2 regions of the Pseudonocardia autotrophica genome follow, and region 2 is predicted to be linked to the other one. Evidence: predicted binding sites of a transcription regulator. Region 2 holds the regulator's gene; the other holds the start of a gene.

Region 1 (9,431 bases), 2.2 Mb from region 2:
GCGGCCCGGTCCGCTCGGTGCACGGCGCCGGGCCGCTGCCGTCGGCACTGCTGGGGGTCTCACTGCTGGTGCTGCTGGTCGGCGCCGTCATGGTGGCGGTGCCGATCGTGATCGCCGGGATCGTGCTCGCCGCGTTGTCGCTGGGCGTCGCGGCGACCGTCCCGCAGCGCCGCCCCGGCGGCTGAGCGCGCCGGGCGACCCGGCGGCCGCTCAGCCCTGGGCGAGGTCGGAGAACCGGCTGTAGTGCAGCTGGTGCGCGACGGTGATCGTGGTGGTCGGGCCGTTACGGTGCTTGGCCAGGATCAGGTCGGCCTCGCCGGCACGTGGATCGTCCTGCTCGAACGCATCCGGGCGGTGCAGCAGCACCACCATGTCTGCGTCCTGCTCGATCGAGCCGGACTCACGCAGGTCGGACAGCATCGGCCGCTTGTCGGTCCGCTGCTCGGGACCACGGTTCAGCTGGCTCATCGCGACCACCGGGACCTCGAGCTCCTTCGCCAGGAGCTTGATCTGCCGGGAGAACTCCGAGACCTCCTGCTGGCGGGACTCGACCTTGCGGCCCGAGGTCATCAGCTGCAGGTAGTCCAGGATGATCAACTTCAGGTCGTTGCGCTGCTTCATCCGGCGCGCCTTGGCCCGGATCTCCATCAGCGTCAGGTTCGGCGAGTCGTCGATGTAGAGCGGCGCCTCGGAGATCTCCGACATCCGCCGCGCCATCCGGGTCCAGTCCTCGTCGGACATCCGGCCGGCACGCATGTCGGCCAGCCGGATCCGCGCCTCCGCCGACAGCAGGCGCATCACGATCTCCGACTTGCTCATCTCCAGGGAGAAGAACGCGCTGGTCATGCCGTTCTTGATGGAGCAGGAGCGGGCGAAATCCAGTCCCAGCGTAGATTTCCCGAGCCCCGGGCGGGCCGCGACGACGACCATCTGCCCGGGGTGCAGACCGTTGGTGACCGCGTCGAGATCGGCGAACCCGGTCGGCACGCCCGACGACATGCCGCCGCGGGAGGCGATCGCGTCGATCTCGTCCATCGTCGGCTGGAGGAGCTCCTCCAGGACGGTGTAGTCCTCGGTGGTGGTGCGCTCGGTGACCTCGTACACCGCGGCCTGTGCCCGGTCGACGGCATCGTCGACCTCGCCGCCCTCGGCCCCGTGGTAGCCGAGCTGCACGATCCGGGTGCCGGCCTCGACCAGCCGGCGCAGGATCGCCTTCTCCCCGACGATCTCGGCGTAGTAGGCCGCGTTCGCGGCGGTCGGCACGGTCGCGATGAGGGTGTGCAGGTACGGTGCGCCACCCAGGCGCACCAGCTCGCCGCGGCGCTGCAGCTCGGCCGACACGGTCACCGCGTCGGCCGGCTCACCACGGCCGTAGAGATCCAGGATCGTCTCGTAGACGGTCTGGTGCGCGGGGCGGTAGAAGTCCTCCGGGCGCAGCACCTCGACGACGTCGGCGATCGCATCCTTGCTCAGCAGCATGCCGCCCAGTACCGACTGCTCGGCGGTGAGATCCTGCGGCGGCTGACGATCGAAGGTGCCGCTGCCGGCACTCCCCGCCTTGTCCTCGTCACGAACAGCTCGTGGCCGGCCGGTGGGACGATCGTCCGTCAGAGCCATACGCAGCGTCACCCCCGGTGGACAGCATAGTGAACACACGTTCGAAACGCGAGGGCCTGCGTCGGCCTGCTCGCGTGGGTCTCCCGTGCTGGTCCGGCCCGGGTTCCCGCCACCGGGCCGCGTGTCGTGCGGGCGGGTGCGGGACCTACTGCCGAGCCGGTCGGACCGAGGCTAGGTCGCCGCGCTGGCCCGGCACCAGCCGGCCTGGTGATCAACCTGGGGATGGACTGTGTACGACCGCCGCCCATCCCGGGACCGTGCTGTGGACAACCTGGGGACAGTGCGCTGATTTCGGCCATATCCGCAGGTCAAGTACATGGGGACAGCTGTGGACAACATCGGCCTGGCGTGTCGTCGCAGGGCCGGCTCCGGCGTGTCGGAGTGCGCCGCTCACCGCTCACCGCCCGGCGCGTCCACAGCCCCGTCCGACGAGCGGACCATCACCTCACGGCGTGTCGCTGCGGGCCGCGGGAGAGCCGATCCGGCCGCACCCGACCGGGCGAATGCGTCCGTGCGCGATGCCGGTACGCGTTCGCGGGGCCCGCCGTGACGGGTTCCGGGCACACGAAAGAGCGGTGCCCGGAGCACGAGGCTCCGGACACCGCTCCAACTACTCTCAGTGGTCGATCGACCACCGCACCGCTCAGCTCGCGATGACCGCGATCGGCAGCTCGGTGGTGACCTCCGGGTGCAGGCGGACCTGCACCTGGTGCTTGCCCAGGGTCTTGATGTGCCCCGGGACGTCGACGATCCGCTTGTCCAGCGTCGGGCCGCCGGAGGCCTTGACGGCCTCGACGACCGCGGCCGGGGTGACCGAACCGAACAGCCGGCCGGTGTCGCCCGCCTTGGCCGGGACGGTCACGTTCAGGTTCCGCAGCTGCGAGTCGACCTGCTGGGCGTGGCCCAGGTCCCGGATCTCGCGGGTCTTCTGTGCCCGGCGGATCTGCTCGACCTGCTTCTCGGCGCCACGGGTGGCGACGACCGCGAGCTTGCGCGGCAGCAGGTAGTTGCGGCCGTAGCCGTCCTTGACCTCGACGATGTCGCCGGGCGCACCCAGGTTGGGGACGTCGGCGTTGAGGATGAGCTTCATCTGCGTTCTCCTCGTCAGCGCGCGGTCGAGGTGTAGGGCAGCAGAGCGACCTCGCGGGAGTTCTTGACCGCGACGGCGACGTCCCGCTGGTGCTGACGGCAGTTGCCGGTCACCCGGCGGGCACGGATCTTGCCCCGGTCGGAGATGAACTTCCGCAGCAGACCGGTGTCCTTGTAGTCGATCAGCTGGGCCTTGTCCTTGCAGAACGCGCAAACCTTCTTCTTCGGCTTGCGCACGATGGCCTTGGCCATGGTGGTACTCCTGGTGGGTCTACCGCCCGTCGCGGGCGGTGGGGACGTGGATCAGAAAGGGGGCTCGTCGTCGGACGCCGCGCCGCTACCGGCGGGCGGGGCCGAACCCCAGGGGTCGTCATAACCGCCGCCGGAGTTGCCTCCGCCGGAGCCACCGCCCTGCTGGCCGCCGAAGCCGCCACCGCCGCCGCCGCCTTCGTAGCCACCGCCACCGCCGCCGCCACCGAAGCCGCCGGAGCCTCCGCCCCGGCTGACCTTGTTGACCTTGGCGGTCGCGTAGCGCAGCGAGGGGCCGACCTCGTCGACCTCCATCTCCACGACGGTGCGCTTCTCGCCCTCACGGGTCTCGAAGGACCGCTGCCGCAGACGCCCCTGCACCACGACCCGCGCGCCGCGGGTCAGCGACTCGGCGACGTTCTCCGCGGCCTGGCGCCAGATGTTGCAGCGCAGGAACAGCGCCTCGCCGTCCTTCCACTCGCCGGACTGGCGGTCGAAGGTCCGTGGCGTCGACGCGACGGTGAAGTTGGCGACCGCGGCGCCGGAGGGGGTGAACCGCAGCTCGGGATCGGCCGTCAGGTTTCCCACGACGGTGATCACGGTCTCGCCGGCCATGACGAGTCCTCTCAGCCGGCGGCGGGCGCCGGCGTGCGGGTGATGTCCTTGCGCAGCACCTTGGTGCGCAGCACGGACTCGTTCAGACCCAGCTGGCGGTCCAGCTCGGTGACGGTGGCGGGCTCCGCGGCGATCTCGACGACCGCGTAGATGGCCTCGCTCTGCTTCCTGATCTCGTAGGCCAGCCGGCGCTTGCCCCAGACCTCGATCTTCTCGACCGATCCGCCGTCGCTCTTCACGACGGTGAGGAACTGCTCCAGGGACGGCTGCACAGTGCGCTCGTCCAGGCTGCCGTCGAGGATGACCATGACCTCGTAATGACGCATGAGAACCACTCACCTCCTATGGACTCGAAAACGGTCACGACCCGGACGGCCGCGACAGGAGGTTCTCAGTGCCCCCCGACAATGTCGTCGCACGGCCGGAGCCGGACGGGACCTGCGGGATGACCGGGTAAGGCTACCAACGGGTGTCCGGGCCCCGACCTGCGGGTACTCCCGCGCCCGGGTTCCGTCGGGGGTGCTCGCTACCGTGGCACCCATGCAGATCGGAGCACACGTCCGCGACGCCGAGGACCCGCTGGCCGCGGCCGAGGAGGTGGGGGCCGAGGTGATCCAGCTCTTCCTCTCCGACCCGCAGGGCTGGAAGAAGCCGCCGCCGCACCCGCGGGCCGCCGAGCTGGCCGCCTCCGAGGTCGCGGTGGTGGTGCACGCCCCGTACGTCGCGAACGTGGCGTCGACGAACAACCGCATCCGGATCCCGTCGCGCAAGATCGTGCAGCAGCACCTGGCGGGCGCGGCGGAGGTCGGCGCGTTCGGCCTCGTCGTGCACGGCGGTCACGTCACCTCCGGCGAGGACCCGGCGACCGGCGTCGACAACTGGCGCAAGTTCGTCGAACGGCAGGCCGGCGAGCACGGTTTCGAGGTGCCGGTCCTGATCGAGAACACCGCGGGCGGCGACCGCGCGATGGCCCGTCGTTTCGATGCGCTCGGCCGGCTGTGGGATGCGGTGGGCGAGTTCGGCGTCGGGTTCTGCCTGGACACCTGTCACGCGTTCGCCGGCGGCGAGGAGCTCTCCGGGATCGTGGCGCGGGCAAAGGCGATCACCGGCCGGATCGACCTGATCCACCTGAACGACTCGCGCGACGAGTTCGACTCGGCACGCGACCGGCACGCCAACATCGGCTCGGGCACGATCCCGCCCGACGAGCTGGCCGCCGTCGTCGCCGAGGCGGGGGCGCCGGTGGTGGTGGAGACCCCGGCCGACGGACAGGCCGCCGACATCGCGTTCCTCCGGGAGCACGCGCGGGGCTGACTCACCGCCAGGCGAACACCGGCTGTTCCAGGTGCGCCACCCTGGTCGGCCGCCCGTGCAGCACGACCTCCCGGAACTGGTGCAGCACCGCCCCGGTGGGGGCGTGTACGTAGCGGTCGAACAGCGGGACCTGGATCACCGGGGCGTCGGACTCCGGGATGGTCAGGAACCGGGGTTCGCGGTCGATCTCGGTCAGCGGGAGCCGGTGCAGCTCCGCCACCTCGTCCGGGTTCGGTACCGGCTCCCCGACGCCGCCCGCCCAGAGCACCACCGGCGTGATCACATAGCCGGAACGGGTGGGGTAGTCGTCGAGCAGGCCCAGCACCCGGTCCGGGCTGAGCTCCAGCCCGACCTCCTCGGCGACCTCCCGGCGGGCGGCCTGTTCCGCCGTCTCACCGGCGTCGAGCCGGCCGCCGGGCAGCGCCCACTGCCCGGAGTGCGCGCGCAGCGACCGGGCCCGGCGGGTGAGCACGAACGCGACCTCGGCGGCGAGCGGGCCGTCGCCGGTCGCGCCGGGCACCGGGAGCAGCGTCATGGTGACCGATGCGGACCGCTTCCCGGACCGTTCGGCGTCGGTCGCGGCGCGCCGCGGGAGCACCGGCAGCGCCGCCTCGATCCGTTCCCGCAGCCGCTGCTGCACCCGGTCCGGGACCACCGCGTCGTCGCCCATGCCCCGATACTTCCGCACCCCCGGCCCGGCGGCCCGCTCCGCGAGACCACCGTCACCCGGGCACCCGGGATGCGGCTCGAGGGGCGCTGCGCCCGCGGGTCAGACCCGGGCGGCGACCCGCGGCGCCGTCGGCCAGACCGGGTCGGCACCGGTGTCCGGAGCCCGCCGCAGGATCTGCCGCACCACGACGACGCAGAGCCCCACCACGACCGCGTCCCGGATCAGCACGGTGACCAGGAACGGTTCCATCGGCAGTCCCTTGTCCGCCACCCCGAGGTACTGGTACATCCGCGGCACCCAGACCAGCGCGTCGACCACCATCCAGCCCAGCAGCAGCCGCCAGCGGGGGATCGCCAGCACCGCGAGCGGCACCAGCCAGAGCGAGTACTGCGGGCTCCACACCTTGTTGACCAGCAGGAACGCCGCGACGCACAGGAAGGCGAGCTCGGCGACGGCCGGTGGCTGCGGCGCCCGCAGCGCCAGCCACGCGATCGCGGCGACGGCCAGCACCATCAGCACCGCGGTGACCGCGTTCAGCACGGCCGGTGCCCGGCCGTCGGCGAGCTGACCGTCGAACCCGGCCCAGCCGGTGAACCAGCTCAGCGCGTACCAGATCGAGTCCGGGTCGGCCGGGCGCGTGCGGTTGAGCAGGAAGAACTCGGCCCAGCCGCGGGGCCAGGCGAGCGCGACCGGCAGGTTCACCGCCACCCAGGCGGCGGCCGCGGCACCGGTCGCCCAGGCCGCCCGCACCAGCCCGCCGGAGGACCGCCGCCGCCACCCGACGAGCACGATCGGCACCAGGAGCAGCAGCGGATAGAGCTTCGCCGCGGCGCCGAGCCCGATCAGCACACCGGCCCAGCCCGGCCGGTCCCGGCGCAGCGCCAGCAGGGCACCGGTGGCCAGCGCGACGGTGAGCGCGTCGAAGTTGGTGAAGACGTGCACCAGCGCCAGCGGTGACAGCGCGACCAGCGCGGCGTCCCACGGACGTTCCGGCCGTAGTCGCAGCACCGCCCAGACCACCGTGAGCCAGGCGGCCGCCAGCCAGAACGCCGTCACGTTGAAGTAGACGACGACGTCCAGCGCGGTCGGCAGCGGCATCCGCTCGGCCAGCCACTGCCATCCATCGGTGAGCTGCGCGTTGAGGTACTGGAAGAACCCGGTGAGCACCGGGTACTCCATCCAGCGCTCCACCCGGGTGCCGTCGGACCGGGTCTCGAACCAGGCGTCGCGATAGGGGACGCCGTCGTCGGCGAGCCCCTCCAAGCCGTAGAGCGGGACCGTGTCGGAGTAGCACATCGCCACGTACTGACGGTCGTTGCGCCAGTCGAGCGCCAGCACGCCGTCGGCGGTGCGGTACTCCTGCAGGCACGCCGCCTTGCCCAGCCAGCTCAGCGCCAGCACGACGACGGCGAGCAGCAGCACGGCCCGCAGCGGCGTCCAGTACCGGGCCCGGCCGATGAGTGCGTGCCTGCCGAGCGGACCACCGATCAGCCGGCTGGCCGAACGGGCGAGCGGTTCGGTCCAGCTCGGGACCTCGCGGACGGTCGGGCCGTCCCCGGTGTGCGGCTCCCCTGGGGGATCGGCGCCGGGGCGGCCGGCGTCGCTCAGCCCCCACCGCCGTTCGGGTCGGACCCGTCCTGCCCTCCGCCGGAGTCCGGGCGGCCGCCGCCGTCGGAGAACGGGTCGCCGTTCTCGAACGGGTTGCGGTCGCCGCCCCGGTCACGGCCGCCCCGGTCGTCGCCGGAGTCAGCGCCGGAATCGCCGCCGGAATCGCCGCGGCCGGAGTCCTCGTCGCCGTTGCGGTCCCGGTCGTTCTCCGGTTCCCGGCTCGGCTCGGTGCTCTCCTCGGACGAGGACGAGTCGTCGCCCCGGTCGTTGTCGGTGGCGGCGCTGCGGGCCGGCGGGGCCTGCCCGATCGGCTGGAAGCCGGAGAACTGCTCGGCCGGGGTGCCACGCAGCACGTCGTTCATGAACGACTGCCAGATCTGCCCGGGCAGCATCCGGCCGAAGATCGCGCCGCCGGAGGAGTTCCGGATCGGCGAGTTGTCGTCGGTGCCGACCCAGACGGCGGTGGACACCGACGGCGTGTAGCCGACGGTCCACGCGTCGTTGTTCTGTCCCTCGACCGAGCTCTGCACGGTGCCGGTCTTCGCGGCGACCGGACGGCCGCCGTTGAGCGCGATCCGCGACGAGCCCGCGACGTCGGTCATCGACTCGGTGACGTTGCGCGCGACCTCCGGATCCATGACCTGCTCGCCGTTGTCCGTCGCGCCGCGGTCGTAGATCACCCGGCCGTCGTTCGCGGTGACCTTGCTGACCAGGAACGGTGCGCGCTTCACGCCGTCCGCGGCGAACGTCGCGTAGGCCGCCGCCATGTCCTTCGGGTGCACCTCACGGTCGCCGAGCGAGATACCGCCGGTCGGCTCCGGCAGCAGGTCGGCGGGGATACCGGCCTGGTGCGCGGCCTCGGCGACCTTCGCCGGGCCGACGTCGAGGCCCATCCGGTAGAACACCGTGTTGATCGACTTGGTCATCGCCTCCTTGACCGAGCAGTTCCCGCAGCTCACGCCCTCGGAATTGGTGACCCTGGTGCCGGCCAGCGTCTGCGGCGACGACCCGTCGTAGGTGGTGCCGAGGCCGATCGGATCGGCGGCCTGCAGTGCAGCCGCCACCACGAACGGCTTGAACGACGAGCCGGGCTGCTTCAGCACCGCGGCGTAGTCCAGCCCGACGCCGTTCTCGCCGCCGTAGTAGGCGATGATCGCGCCCGTCTTCGGGTCGACCGAGACCAGCGACGATCGCAGGTTGTCGGGCTGACCGTCCAGGCTCTTGGCCACCGCATCGGCGGCCTGTTCCTGGGCAGCCGGGTCGATCGTCGTGGTCACCGTGAGGCCCTGGGTGTTGAGCTCGGTCTCGGAGATCCCGAGCGCCTCCAGCTCGCCGCGGGCGGCGTTGTAGATGTGACCCCGGTCGTCGCCGGGGATTCCGCCGCCCTCGCCGGCGGACGCCTCGTTCCACTGCGGGAACTGCTGCTGGTCGCGCTCGGCCTGGCTGAGCCAGTTCTGTCCCACCATGCCGTCGAGCACGAAGTTCCAGCGCTGCTCGGACACGTCGGGGTTCTTCGCCGGGTCCCAGCGCGACGGCGACTGGATCAGCCCGGCGAGCATCGCGCCCTCGGAGACGTTCAGGTCGGACACGTCCTTGCCGAAGTAGGCCTGGCTCGCCGCCTGCACGCCGTAGGTCCCGCGGCCCAGGTAGATCGCGTTCAGGTAGTTCTCCAGGATCTGTTCCTTGGTCATCTCCTTGGACATCTTCGCCGCGAGCACCACCTCGCGGAACTTGCGGAACAGCGAGAACTGGTCGTTGCCGGTGGTCACCTTGATGTACTGCTGGGTGATCGTCGAGCCGCCGCCGATGCCGCCGGTGAGCTGGTTGATCACCGCCCGGCCGATGCCGGAGATGTCGAAGCCGGGATTGGAGAAGAAGGTCCGGTCCTCGGCGGCCAGCACCGCCTGCTGCACGGGCACCGGGATCCGGTCCAGGGTGACGCTGGTGCGGTTCACGTTGTCCGGACGCACGGTCGCGAGCGGGTCGCCGTCGGCGTAGGTGAACGTCGCCACCTGGGTGACCGCGATGTCGTCGGCGGCCGGCACCGGGAAGATCAGCCAGCCGATCGCGAAGGCGATCAGCGGCCCGAGCAGGGAGACCCCGGCGGCGGCGATCAGCCAGTTCCGGAGCCGTCGCCTGCGGCGCGGCTTGCCGCCGTCACCACCGTCGCCGCCGGGGCGGCGGCCGTCGCCGCGCCCGGGCGGCCCGGGCGGGCCGCCGGTGCGCCCCGGCGCCGCGGCCGCGGCGCCGCCGCGGGTCGGGCCGGATC
Region 2 (9,431 bases):
GGTCCGCGCGGCCGAGGCCGACACGGTGATCTGCGACGGCGAGCTGTCGCCCGGTCAGCTCCGCCAGCTCGAGGAGCGGCTCAAGGTCAAGGTGATCGACCGGACCGCGCTGATCCTCGACATCTTCGCCCAGCACGCCCGCTCGCGGGACGGGAAGGCGCAGGTCGAGCTGGCCCAGCTGTCGTACCTGCTGCCCCGGCTCCGCGGCTGGGGTGAGGCGCTGTCCCGGCAGGTCGGTGGCCGTGCCGCGGGCGGCGTCGGGATCGGCGGCCGTGGCCCCGGTGAGACGAAGATCGAGCTCGACCGCCGCCGCATCCGCGCGCGCATGTCGAAGCTGCGCCGGGAGATCGCCGCGATGCGCCAGGTCCGGGCGACCCAGCGCGGCAACCGCAAGCGCAACGAGGTCCCCTCGGTCGCGATCGTCGGCTACACCAACGCCGGCAAGTCGAGTCTGCTCAACCAGCTCACCGACGCCGGCGTGCTGGTCGATGACGCACTGTTCGCGACCCTGGACCCGACCACCCGCCGGACCGAGACGGCGGACGGGCGGACCTACACCCTGACCGACACCGTCGGCTTCGTCCGGCACCTGCCGCACCAGCTGATCGAGGCATTCCGGTCGACGCTCGAGGAGGCCGCGCAGGCCGATCTGCTGGTGCACGTGGTCGACGGCTCCGATCCGCTGCCCGACGACCAGATCGCCGCGGTGCGCGAGGTCCTGGTCGAGATCGGCGAGGAGCAGGGCGGCAGCATGCCGACCGAGCTCCTCGTGATCAACAAGGCCGACGCCGCCGGCGACCTGGCCCTCGCGCGGCTCCGGCACGCGCAGCCCGATGCGGTGTTCGTCTCCGCGCACCGGGGTGACGGCATCGACCTGCTCCGGGGGCGGATCGCCGATCTGCTGCCGCGCCCGGAGTACGACGTCGACCTGCTGCTGCCCTACACCGAGGGCGCGCTGGTCGCCCGCCTGCACGACGAGGGCGAGGTGCTGTCCGAGGAGCACACCCCCGAGGGCACCCGGGTCCGCGCCCGGGTCGGGCCGGAGCTGGGCACCGCGGTACTGGCGTTCGCGATCGCCGGTGGGCCGGCCGGCGCCGACGCCGATCCCGACCTGCCGGCGACGGCGGCGGGGCGCTGACCCGGGCGGTCCCGGCCGGGTCCCGGAGCGCACCGGGCGGTCGTGCCCGGGTGGTGTTCCGGCGGGTCGCGGCGCCGCTGGTGGCTGCGACACTCGGCCTGGTGCCCGCCACCGCGGCTGCCGCGACACCGTCCGCGGCGGCGCAGGCGCGTGCCGTGCCGGGGCCGTCGGCCGCAGCGCCGCCGGTCGCCGAGCCGCAGCCGGTGTGCACCATCGACGACCCGCGGCTGGCCGAACTCTCCGGACTCGTCACCGAGGGGGCGCCGGGGGAGCGGCCACAGCGCTACCACGCGATCGTCGACGGTGGCGGCACCGCGCAGGTGTTCACCCTCGATCCGGCCGGCTGCGCGGTGACGGGGGAGCGGAGCGCACCGGTGCGGGTCACCGACGTCGAGGACCTCGGCCGTTCACCGGACGGCGATCTCTGGCTCGCCGACATCGGGGACAACACGGCACGCCGCGAGTCGGTGCGCCTGGTCGTGCTGCCGGTCGACAGGCCGCCCCGTACCTACGACCTCGTCTACCCGGACGGCCCGCGGGACGCCGAGGCGGTGCTCGTCGCCGACGACGGGACCCCGCTGATCGTGGACAAGACCTCCGGTGCGGCCGGGCTGTACCGCCCCGCGGAACCGCTCGCCGAGGGACGGCCGCTGGAGCTGGAACGGGTCACCGACGTCGTCCTGCCGTACTCGGCGACCGCCGGTGGACCGCTGGGGGCGATCGGTACCCGCACGATCACCGGCGGCGCCGTGGGGCCGCCGGACGCGGATGGCGGACGGGCCGCGGCGCTGCGGACCTACACCGACGCGTGGCTGTTCCCGCTGCCCGACGGCCCGGTGACCGGGGACGTCCTGGTCGAGGCGCTGCGCGGGGCGCCGTTGCAGGTGCCGTTGCCCGGCGAAGCACAGGGCGAGGCGGTCGCCCTGGACGGCCGCGGGGCGCTGCACTCCGGCACCGAGACGCGGGGACTGGCACCGGCGGGTATCCGGACGGTCCCCGGCGCGGTCGCCGCGGCCACGGCACCGGCGGCGCCGGTCCGGGCACAGCCCGCAGAGGCGCCCGACGCCCGCTCCTTCCCACCGTGGCTGCCCGCCGTCGCCGGAATGGCGGTGGTCGTCGGTGTGCTGCTCGCCGGTGTGGGGGCGATGGCGCTGCACGGCCGCCGCAGACGCTGACCGCGCCGCCCCCGGGCTGCGGATCGGAGGCGGCGCAGATCAAGGGTGGCGCGGATCAGAAGCAGCGCGGTCAGCGGCAGCGCAGGTCAGAAGTGGCGCAGGTCAGAGGTGGCGCCGATCAAGAGTGGCGCAGATCAGCGGCACCACGGGTCAGCAGCGACGCCGATCAGCGGCGGCGCGGGTCAGCGACGGCGCAACCCGCAGGCCGCGCATGATCGGAGTCGGCGCATGATCAGAGGCGGCGCAGCACCGCGACGACCCGGCCGAGGATCGACGCGTCGTCCCCGGGGATTGGCTCGTAGGCGTCGTTGGCCGGCATCAGCCAGATGTGACCGTCCTTGCGGCGGAACGTCTTCACCGTGGCCTCGCCGTCGATCATCGCCGCGACCACCTCGCCCTGCTCCGCGACCGGCTGCTGCCGGACGACGACCCAGTCCCCGTCGGTGATCGCCGCGTTGACCATCGAGTCACCCTTGACGTTCAGCAGGAAGAGCGTGCCCTCCCCGACGATCTCCCGGGGGAGTGGGAACACGTCCTGCACGGCCTGCTCGGCCAGGATCGGGCCACCGGCGGCGATGTCGCCGATCAGCGGCACGAACGCCGGAGCGGGCCGCTCCGAGCGGCTGGCCTCGGTGTCGGCGTCGGTTCCGTCGCCTGCGCCGACCTGCTCGGGGCTGCGCACGTCGACCGCACGGGTGCGGTTCGGATCCCTGCGCAGGAAACCCTTGCGCTCCAAGGTCCGCAACTGGTGGTGCACCGACGACGTGGAGGTGAGCCCCACCGCGTCGCCGATCTCCCGCACGCTCGGCGGGTAGCCGTAACGGTCCACCCAGTCCCGGATCACCGCCAGGACCTTCCGCTGTCGCGGGGTCAGACCGCGTGTGTCGGCCGGGGGCTCGGGGAACTCCCGGACGTTGGCGGAACCCCGCCCGGGGGACGCACCGCCTCCGGACTCGTCCGCTGCCATCGCATTCGCCTCCTCGAGGATGTACCGGCACGAACACTAGCCGCCTTCGGCCGGTCCGCCAAACATGCGTTCGAAGTTCACCGCCCGCGTGTCGTGGATTCCGTCGGGCACCGGTGGTACAAACTCGCACAGGCGTTCGATCGAACATCGATTCGATTCGAGTGGCCGGGTGTCCGAGGCGGGCGCCCGTTCGGGCAGAAAGGGCGAGCGGCATGGGTGTGGTGACCGAGATCCGGCCGTCGGGCACGCGGCGACCGGCGGAGTTCCGGCCGGTCCGGTCGGCACCGGCGGCGCAGGTGGCACCGGCGGCACGGGTGGCACCGGCGGCACGGCCGGTGCAGCCGGCGGGTGGCGTGCTGCGGCGCGCCGCAGCGGGTCTGGGGATCGGGCTCGCCTCGGCGACGGCGGTCGTCGGGCTGGGCCTGCTCGCCGAGATCTCGGCGGCCGTGTCGGCGTCGCCACCGCCGGTCGGCGTCGTGGGCCCGGCGGGCGACTGAACCCGGCCGGGGCGGGCTGAGCAGCGGCGATCCGATTTCTGTCGGGGTCCGGTGTTAGACAGCTCGCACGTCCGTTCGACCGGTCCCGGGGAAGGGCCGGCCGGATCGGGCACGGCGCGCGGCCGGGTGTGGCCGCCGTCGACGGTGACCGTTCCGCCGGAACAGGCGGGTGGTCCTCGATGAGCAGGAGGAGCCATGCAGGAGCTCGACGTGCGTGAGGTGGCGCGGCAACCACGGGCCGGCGGGACGGGCCGGGCAGCGGCCGCCGGGGTGCGGCAGCGGTCGGTGTCCACCAGGTTGCGGGAGCGGCCGGGATCCGCCCGTGCGGTGCCGTGCGCAGGGGCCACGCGTCCGGCCCGCGGGTCCGCCGCGGCCCGCGCCGCAGTCCGGTGGGCCCTGCCCGGGGTCGTTCCCGGGGCGTCCGTGCCGTCCGGCGGCGTCGTGCGCGAGCCCGCCGAGGGCAGCACCGTGGCTCCGGTCCGGCCGCCGTCGGTGCAGGAGCCGGCCCCACTGGCCCCATCGGTCACACCGGGACGAGCCGCTGCGCCCGCGCCGCGACGGCCGGGCGCGCTCGCGTCGGCTGCGGCGCCGGCGGTGGCACTGCGGACGGCGCGCCCGCGGCATCGCCGCTGTGTGACCCCCACCCGCCGGGCACGTCCGGCTCTGCGGCCACGCTCGCGCGGCGAGCGACTGCTGGCCGGGATCGCCACGGTGCTCTGCTCGGCCACGGTCGTCGTGCTCCTGGGGCTGATCGGGGATGCGGCCGCCGGATGGAACAGCGAGGCCGCCCCCTCACCGGGGCCGGTGGCGACGGCTCCGGCCGGCGGCTGAGAGGTGCTGCGGCGCCGGGTGTCGACGTGTCCGCCGGGGCTCGGGGGTCCTTGCGCGCCGGGCAGAGGTCGCTGCGCGTGACAGGAGTCTCGCCGCCCGGCGCGCCGGGATGGCGTGTCCCCGAACCGGGCCACCGTCCGTCGCGGCCCTCCCGGGGCGCCCGGTGGGCCCCCGGTGTGCGCCACACGCGCTGATCAGGGCTGATGCGCATGTTCATGATCGGTGCACTCCGAAGGCCCTGCGAGAGCGGTGTGCGACCCTCGTTCCCGATCGGGCGAAGCTCGGCGCCGTACCGGACCCGGGGATGGCGCACCCCAATATGTAGGGGTTACATTGGTGTCGTTCTCCCACTGGTTGGGGGAGCTGGCACCGCGGTTCGCCGCGGTGCGAGGCGGAGAGTTCCCGCCGGGTCACGGGAGAAGGGGAGTGCCGACGTGCGTTGCCCGTTCTGCCGCCACCCGGATTCCCGGGTGATCGACTCCCGGACCGCCGACGACGGGACCTGCACCCGCCGCCGCCGGTCCTGCACCGCCTGCGGGCGCCGGTTCACCACGGTCGAGGAGACCGTGCTCGCCGTCGTCAAGCGCAGCGGGGTGAGCGAACCCTTCAGCCGGCAGAAGGTGGTCAGCGGGGTTCGACGGGCGTGTCAGGGCCGGCCGGTCGACGAGGACGACCTGCAGCAGCTCGCCCACCGGGTCGAGGAGACTGTGCGCGCCCGTGGGGCTGCCGAGATTCCCAGCCACGAGGTGGGGCTGGCGATCCTCGGGCCGCTGCGCGAGCTCGACGAGGTCGCGTACCTGCGGTTCGCGAGCGTCTACCGATCCTTCTCCTCGATCGAGGACTTCGAGAAGGAGATCGCCGACCTCCGTTCGGCGGCTGCCGGGGAAGCAGCCGACGACGGAGCCGGCAACCGGGACGGCTGATGCCGATCGGACGGCACCGGAGCGGGCGCGCAGGGGGCGCAGCCGCCGGTGCCGGACCGGATCGGACCGGCCGGACCGGGTACGGGGGCGGTGTCCCAGCACCGTCTCGGGTGCCCGCGCACCCCAGCGCGCGGGAGAGGACAGTCGGATGCGGAGGCAGTTCATGACCGACACGGTCGGGGGCCCGGCGACAGACACCGGGAGCAGCACGGCTCAGAACACGGCGCACAACACGGCACAGGACGGCGAGGCGCCGGGCAAGGCGCGCGGCCGCGCGAAGGCCGGCGCCCGGCGGCGCTCCGGCCTCGCCGTGCAGCGGGTCTTCACGACCGAGGGTGTGCACCCGTACGAGCAGGTCGAGTGGGAGCGCCGGGACGTCGTCATGACGAACTGGCGCGACGGCACGATCAACTTCGAGCAGCGCGGCGTCGAGTTCCCGCGCGCCTGGTCGGTGAACGCCACCAACATCGTCACCAGCAAGTACTTCCGTGGTGCGGTGGGCAGCGAGACCCGCGAGTCGAGCCTGCGCCAGCTCATCGACCGGGTCGTCGGCACCTACCGGCGGGCCGGGGTCGAGCACGGCTACTTCGCCACCGAGGCCGACGCCGAGATCTTCGATCACGAGCTGACCTGGATGCTGCTGCACCAGGTGTTCAGCTTCAACTCACCGGTCTGGTTCAACGTGGGCACCGCGAGCCCGCAGCAGGTCAGCGCCTGCTTCATCCTCTCGGTCGACGACACGATGGAGTCGATCCTGAACTGGTACCGGGAGGAGGGCCTGATCTTCAAGGGCGGCTCCGGTGCCGGCCTGAACCTCTCCCGCATCCGCTCGTCGAAGGAGCTGCTGTCCTCCGGCGGCACCGCCTCCGGCCCGGTCTCCTTCATGCGTGGCGCGGACGCCTCCGCGGGCACCATCAAGTCGGGCGGCGCGACCCGCCGGGCCGCGAAGATGGTCGTCCTCGACGTCGACCACCCCGACATCGAGGAGTTCGTCGAGACCAAGGCCAAGGAGGAGGCCAAGGTCCGGGTGCTGCGCGACGCCGGGTTCGACATGGACCTGGGCGGTTCCGACATCACGTCGGTGCAGTACCAGAACGCGAACAACTCGGTCCGGGTGACCGACGAGTTCATGCGCGCCGTCGAGGAGGGCACCGACTTCGGCCTCCGCGCCCGGATGACCGGCGAGATCATCGACCGGACCGACGCCCGGAAGCTCTTCCGCGGCATCGCCGAGGCGGCCTGGAACTGCGCCGACCCCGGCATCCAGTACGACGGCACGATCAACGACTGGCACACCACGCCCGAGTCGGGCCGGATCAGCGCGTCCAACCCGTGCTCGGAGTACATGCACCTGGACAACTCCAGCTGCAATCTCGCGTCGCTGAACCTGCTGAAGTTCCTCGACGCCGACGACCGGTTCGACGCCGAGACCTTCGCGAAGGCCGTCGAGCTGATCATCACCGCGATGGACATCTCGATCTGCTTCGCGGACTTCCCGACCGACCCGATCGCCGACACCACGCGGCGCTTCCGCCAGCTGGGCATCGGCTACGCGAACCTGGGCGCGCTGCTGATGGCGACCGGGCACGCCTACGACTCCGAGGGCGGTCGCGCGCTGGCCGGGGCGATCACCTCGCTGATGACCGGCGCCGCCTACAAGCGCTCCGCCGAGCTCGCCGGGGTCGTCGGCCCGTACGAGGGCTACGCCCGCAACGCCCAGGCCCACCAGCGGGTCGTCCGTAAGCACGCCGCGGCGAACGACGGGATCCGCAGCTTCCCGGCGTCCAACCCGGTGCAGCAGCTCGCGTCCCAGACCTGGAAGCAGTGCCAGGAGATCGGCGAGGCGAACGGCTGGCGCAACGCGCAGGCGTCCGTGCTGGCCCCGACCGGCACGATCGGCCTGATGATGGACTGCGACACGACCGGCATCGAGCCGGACCTGGCGCTGGTCAAGTTCAAGAAGCTGGTCGGCGGCGGCTCGATGCAGATCGTCAACCAGTCCGTGCGCCGGGCACTGGACAACCTCGGTTACCAGGCCGAGCAGGCCGAGGCCATCGTCGAGTACGTCGCCGAGCACGGCCACGTGATCGACGCCCCGGGGATGAAGCCCGAGCACTACGAGGTGTTCGACTGCGCGATGGGTGATCGGACCATCGCCCCGATGGGGCACGTCCGGATGATGGCCGCCGCGCAGCCGTTCCTGTCCGGCGCGATCTCCAAGACGGTGAACATGCCCGAGCGGGCCACCGTGGAGGACGTCGAGCGGATCTACCTCGAGGGGTGGCGGCTCGGCCTCAAGGCCCTGGCGATCTACCGCGACAACTGCAAGGTCGGCCAGCCGCTGTCCGCGGGCAAGGGCGGCGACAAGAAGGCCTCCGGTGACACCGCCGAGGTCGAGAAGGTGACGGTCGTCGAGCAGCGGCCGATCCGCAAGCGGCTGCCGAAGAAGCGGCCCAGCGAGACCGTGTCGTTCACCGTCGGCGGCGCCGAGGGCTACCTGACCGCGGGCTCCTACCCGGACGACGGCCTCGGCGAGATCTTCGTGAAGCTCGGCAAGCAGGGCTCCACCCTGGCCGGCGTGATGGACGCGTTCTCCATGTCGATCTCGGTCGGCCTGCAGTACGGGATCCCGCTGGAGTTCTACGTCTCGAAGTTCTCGAACCTGCGCTTCGAGCCCGCCGGCATGACCGACGACCCGGACGTCCGGATCGCCACCTCGGTGCTCGACTACCTGTTCCGCAGGCTCGCGCTGGACCACCTGCCCTACGAGAAGCGGGTCCAGCTGGGCATCTTCTCCTCGGACGAGCGGTCGGCCCAGGTCGAGAGCGAGTACGGCTCGAACGGGGAGAAGCTCGACCTCGACGAGTTTCGCTCCTCGGTGCCGACCACCGTCGAGAAGAAGGACCCGGCCGTCGAGCCGGCCCCGGCCGAGGTCGGCAGCTCCACCGAGCTGCTCGAGCTGCGGCTGGGCAAGGCCGCCGACGCCCCGCTGTGCATGACCTGCGGGACGAAGATGCGGCCCGCCGGATCCTGCTACCTCTGCGAGGGCTGCGGCTCCACCAGCGGCTGCAGCTGACGCTCCACCCTCGGGGCGGTACCGGACTCCGGTGCCGCCCCGAGGCGCGTTCCGGGCCGGTGTGCCGGGCCGCAGCCACCGGGCCCGTCCGGGTGGGCCGGGCGGCCGGGCCGCGACCGGCCCGCTCACGAGCGAGAAGAGGGTAGCCGTGCACGACCGGACCGCGGAGATCGCCGACCGGCTCCGGACCGACCCGAGGATCGTCGCCCTGGTGCTCGGCGCCCCCTGGCGCCGGGCCGCCGGTGACGGTGCTGGTGCTGGCGCCGATGCCGGTGGTGCCGGTGACGGTGACACTAACGGCGCCGGCGCCGGTGCAGGGGCTGATGACATTGACGGCGCCGGTGCCGGCCCCCGCACCGGGCCGCAGACGACCGCGGCGAGCGGGGACCGGGCGGACGGCCGCGGCCGGATGTACGTGGGCGTGCCGTCCCCGGCCGAGCTGACCGAGCTCGATCTGCCGGTGGACGGTTTGCGGCACTTCGGGTTGAGCCCCGCCGATCTGCGGGCCGGTGGCTGGACCGACACGGATCTGCGTTCCGCGGGACTGACACCGCCCGGCGCCGAGCCGGAGCCCGTCGAGTGGTTCCTGGCGGGGGAGCCCGCGCAGCTGATGCTCGCGATCGTGCCGCCGGGACCGCCGCTGCTCGCCCGGCCCGAGCCGGGATCGGGGGCCGGTGGGTTCGATCCGGCCGACGTCCAGGAGATCCCGGGGATCGACGGCTGCACCGACCCGGAGAGCGACGGGATGCTGCTGGTGCGCGAGATCCGGGACGGGCTGGTCCGCCGGGCCCGCCGCCGTCTCGTGCACTGCGTCGTCTGCCTGC

What was found. Region 2 encodes LexA, which represses DNA repair genes until DNA is damaged. Its sites were predicted from a motif close to CGAACACGTGTTCG; they were not measured.
Region 1: the regulator LexA is predicted to act here: its motif matches at 1,648-1,661, upstream of dnaB (replicative DNA helicase).

Annotation. Positions count from the first base shown of each region.
Region 1 covers NZ_AP018920.1:7,198,830-7,208,260, forward strand. Annotated here, with positions in the region: gene Pdca_RS33555 (DUF3040 domain-containing protein) at 1-185, shown strand, start outside; gene dnaB (replicative DNA helicase) at 211-1,617, opposite strand; gene rplI (50S ribosomal protein L9) at 2,261-2,707, opposite strand; gene rpsR (30S ribosomal protein S18) at 2,722-2,958, opposite strand; gene Pdca_RS33575 (single-stranded DNA-binding protein) at 3,010-3,570, opposite strand; gene rpsF (30S ribosomal protein S6) at 3,582-3,896, opposite strand; gene Pdca_RS33585 (deoxyribonuclease IV) at 4,111-4,884, shown strand; gene Pdca_RS33590 (NUDIX hydrolase) at 4,886-5,554, opposite strand; gene Pdca_RS33595 (glycosyltransferase family 87 protein) at 5,654-6,976, opposite strand; gene Pdca_RS33600 (transglycosylase domain-containing protein) at 7,159-9,431, opposite strand, start outside.
Region 2 covers NZ_AP018920.1:2,118,787-2,128,217, forward strand. Annotated here, with positions in the region: gene hflX (GTPase HflX) at 1-1,138, shown strand, start outside; gene Pdca_RS10170 (hypothetical protein) at 1,240-2,313, shown strand; gene lexA (transcriptional repressor LexA) at 2,546-3,280, opposite strand; gene Pdca_RS35435 (hypothetical protein) at 3,493-3,777, shown strand; gene Pdca_RS10185 (hypothetical protein) at 3,973-4,608, shown strand; gene nrdR (transcriptional regulator NrdR) at 5,043-5,531, shown strand; gene Pdca_RS10195 (vitamin B12-dependent ribonucleotide reductase) at 5,695-8,607, shown strand; gene Pdca_RS35440 (hypothetical protein) at 8,756-9,431, shown strand, end outside.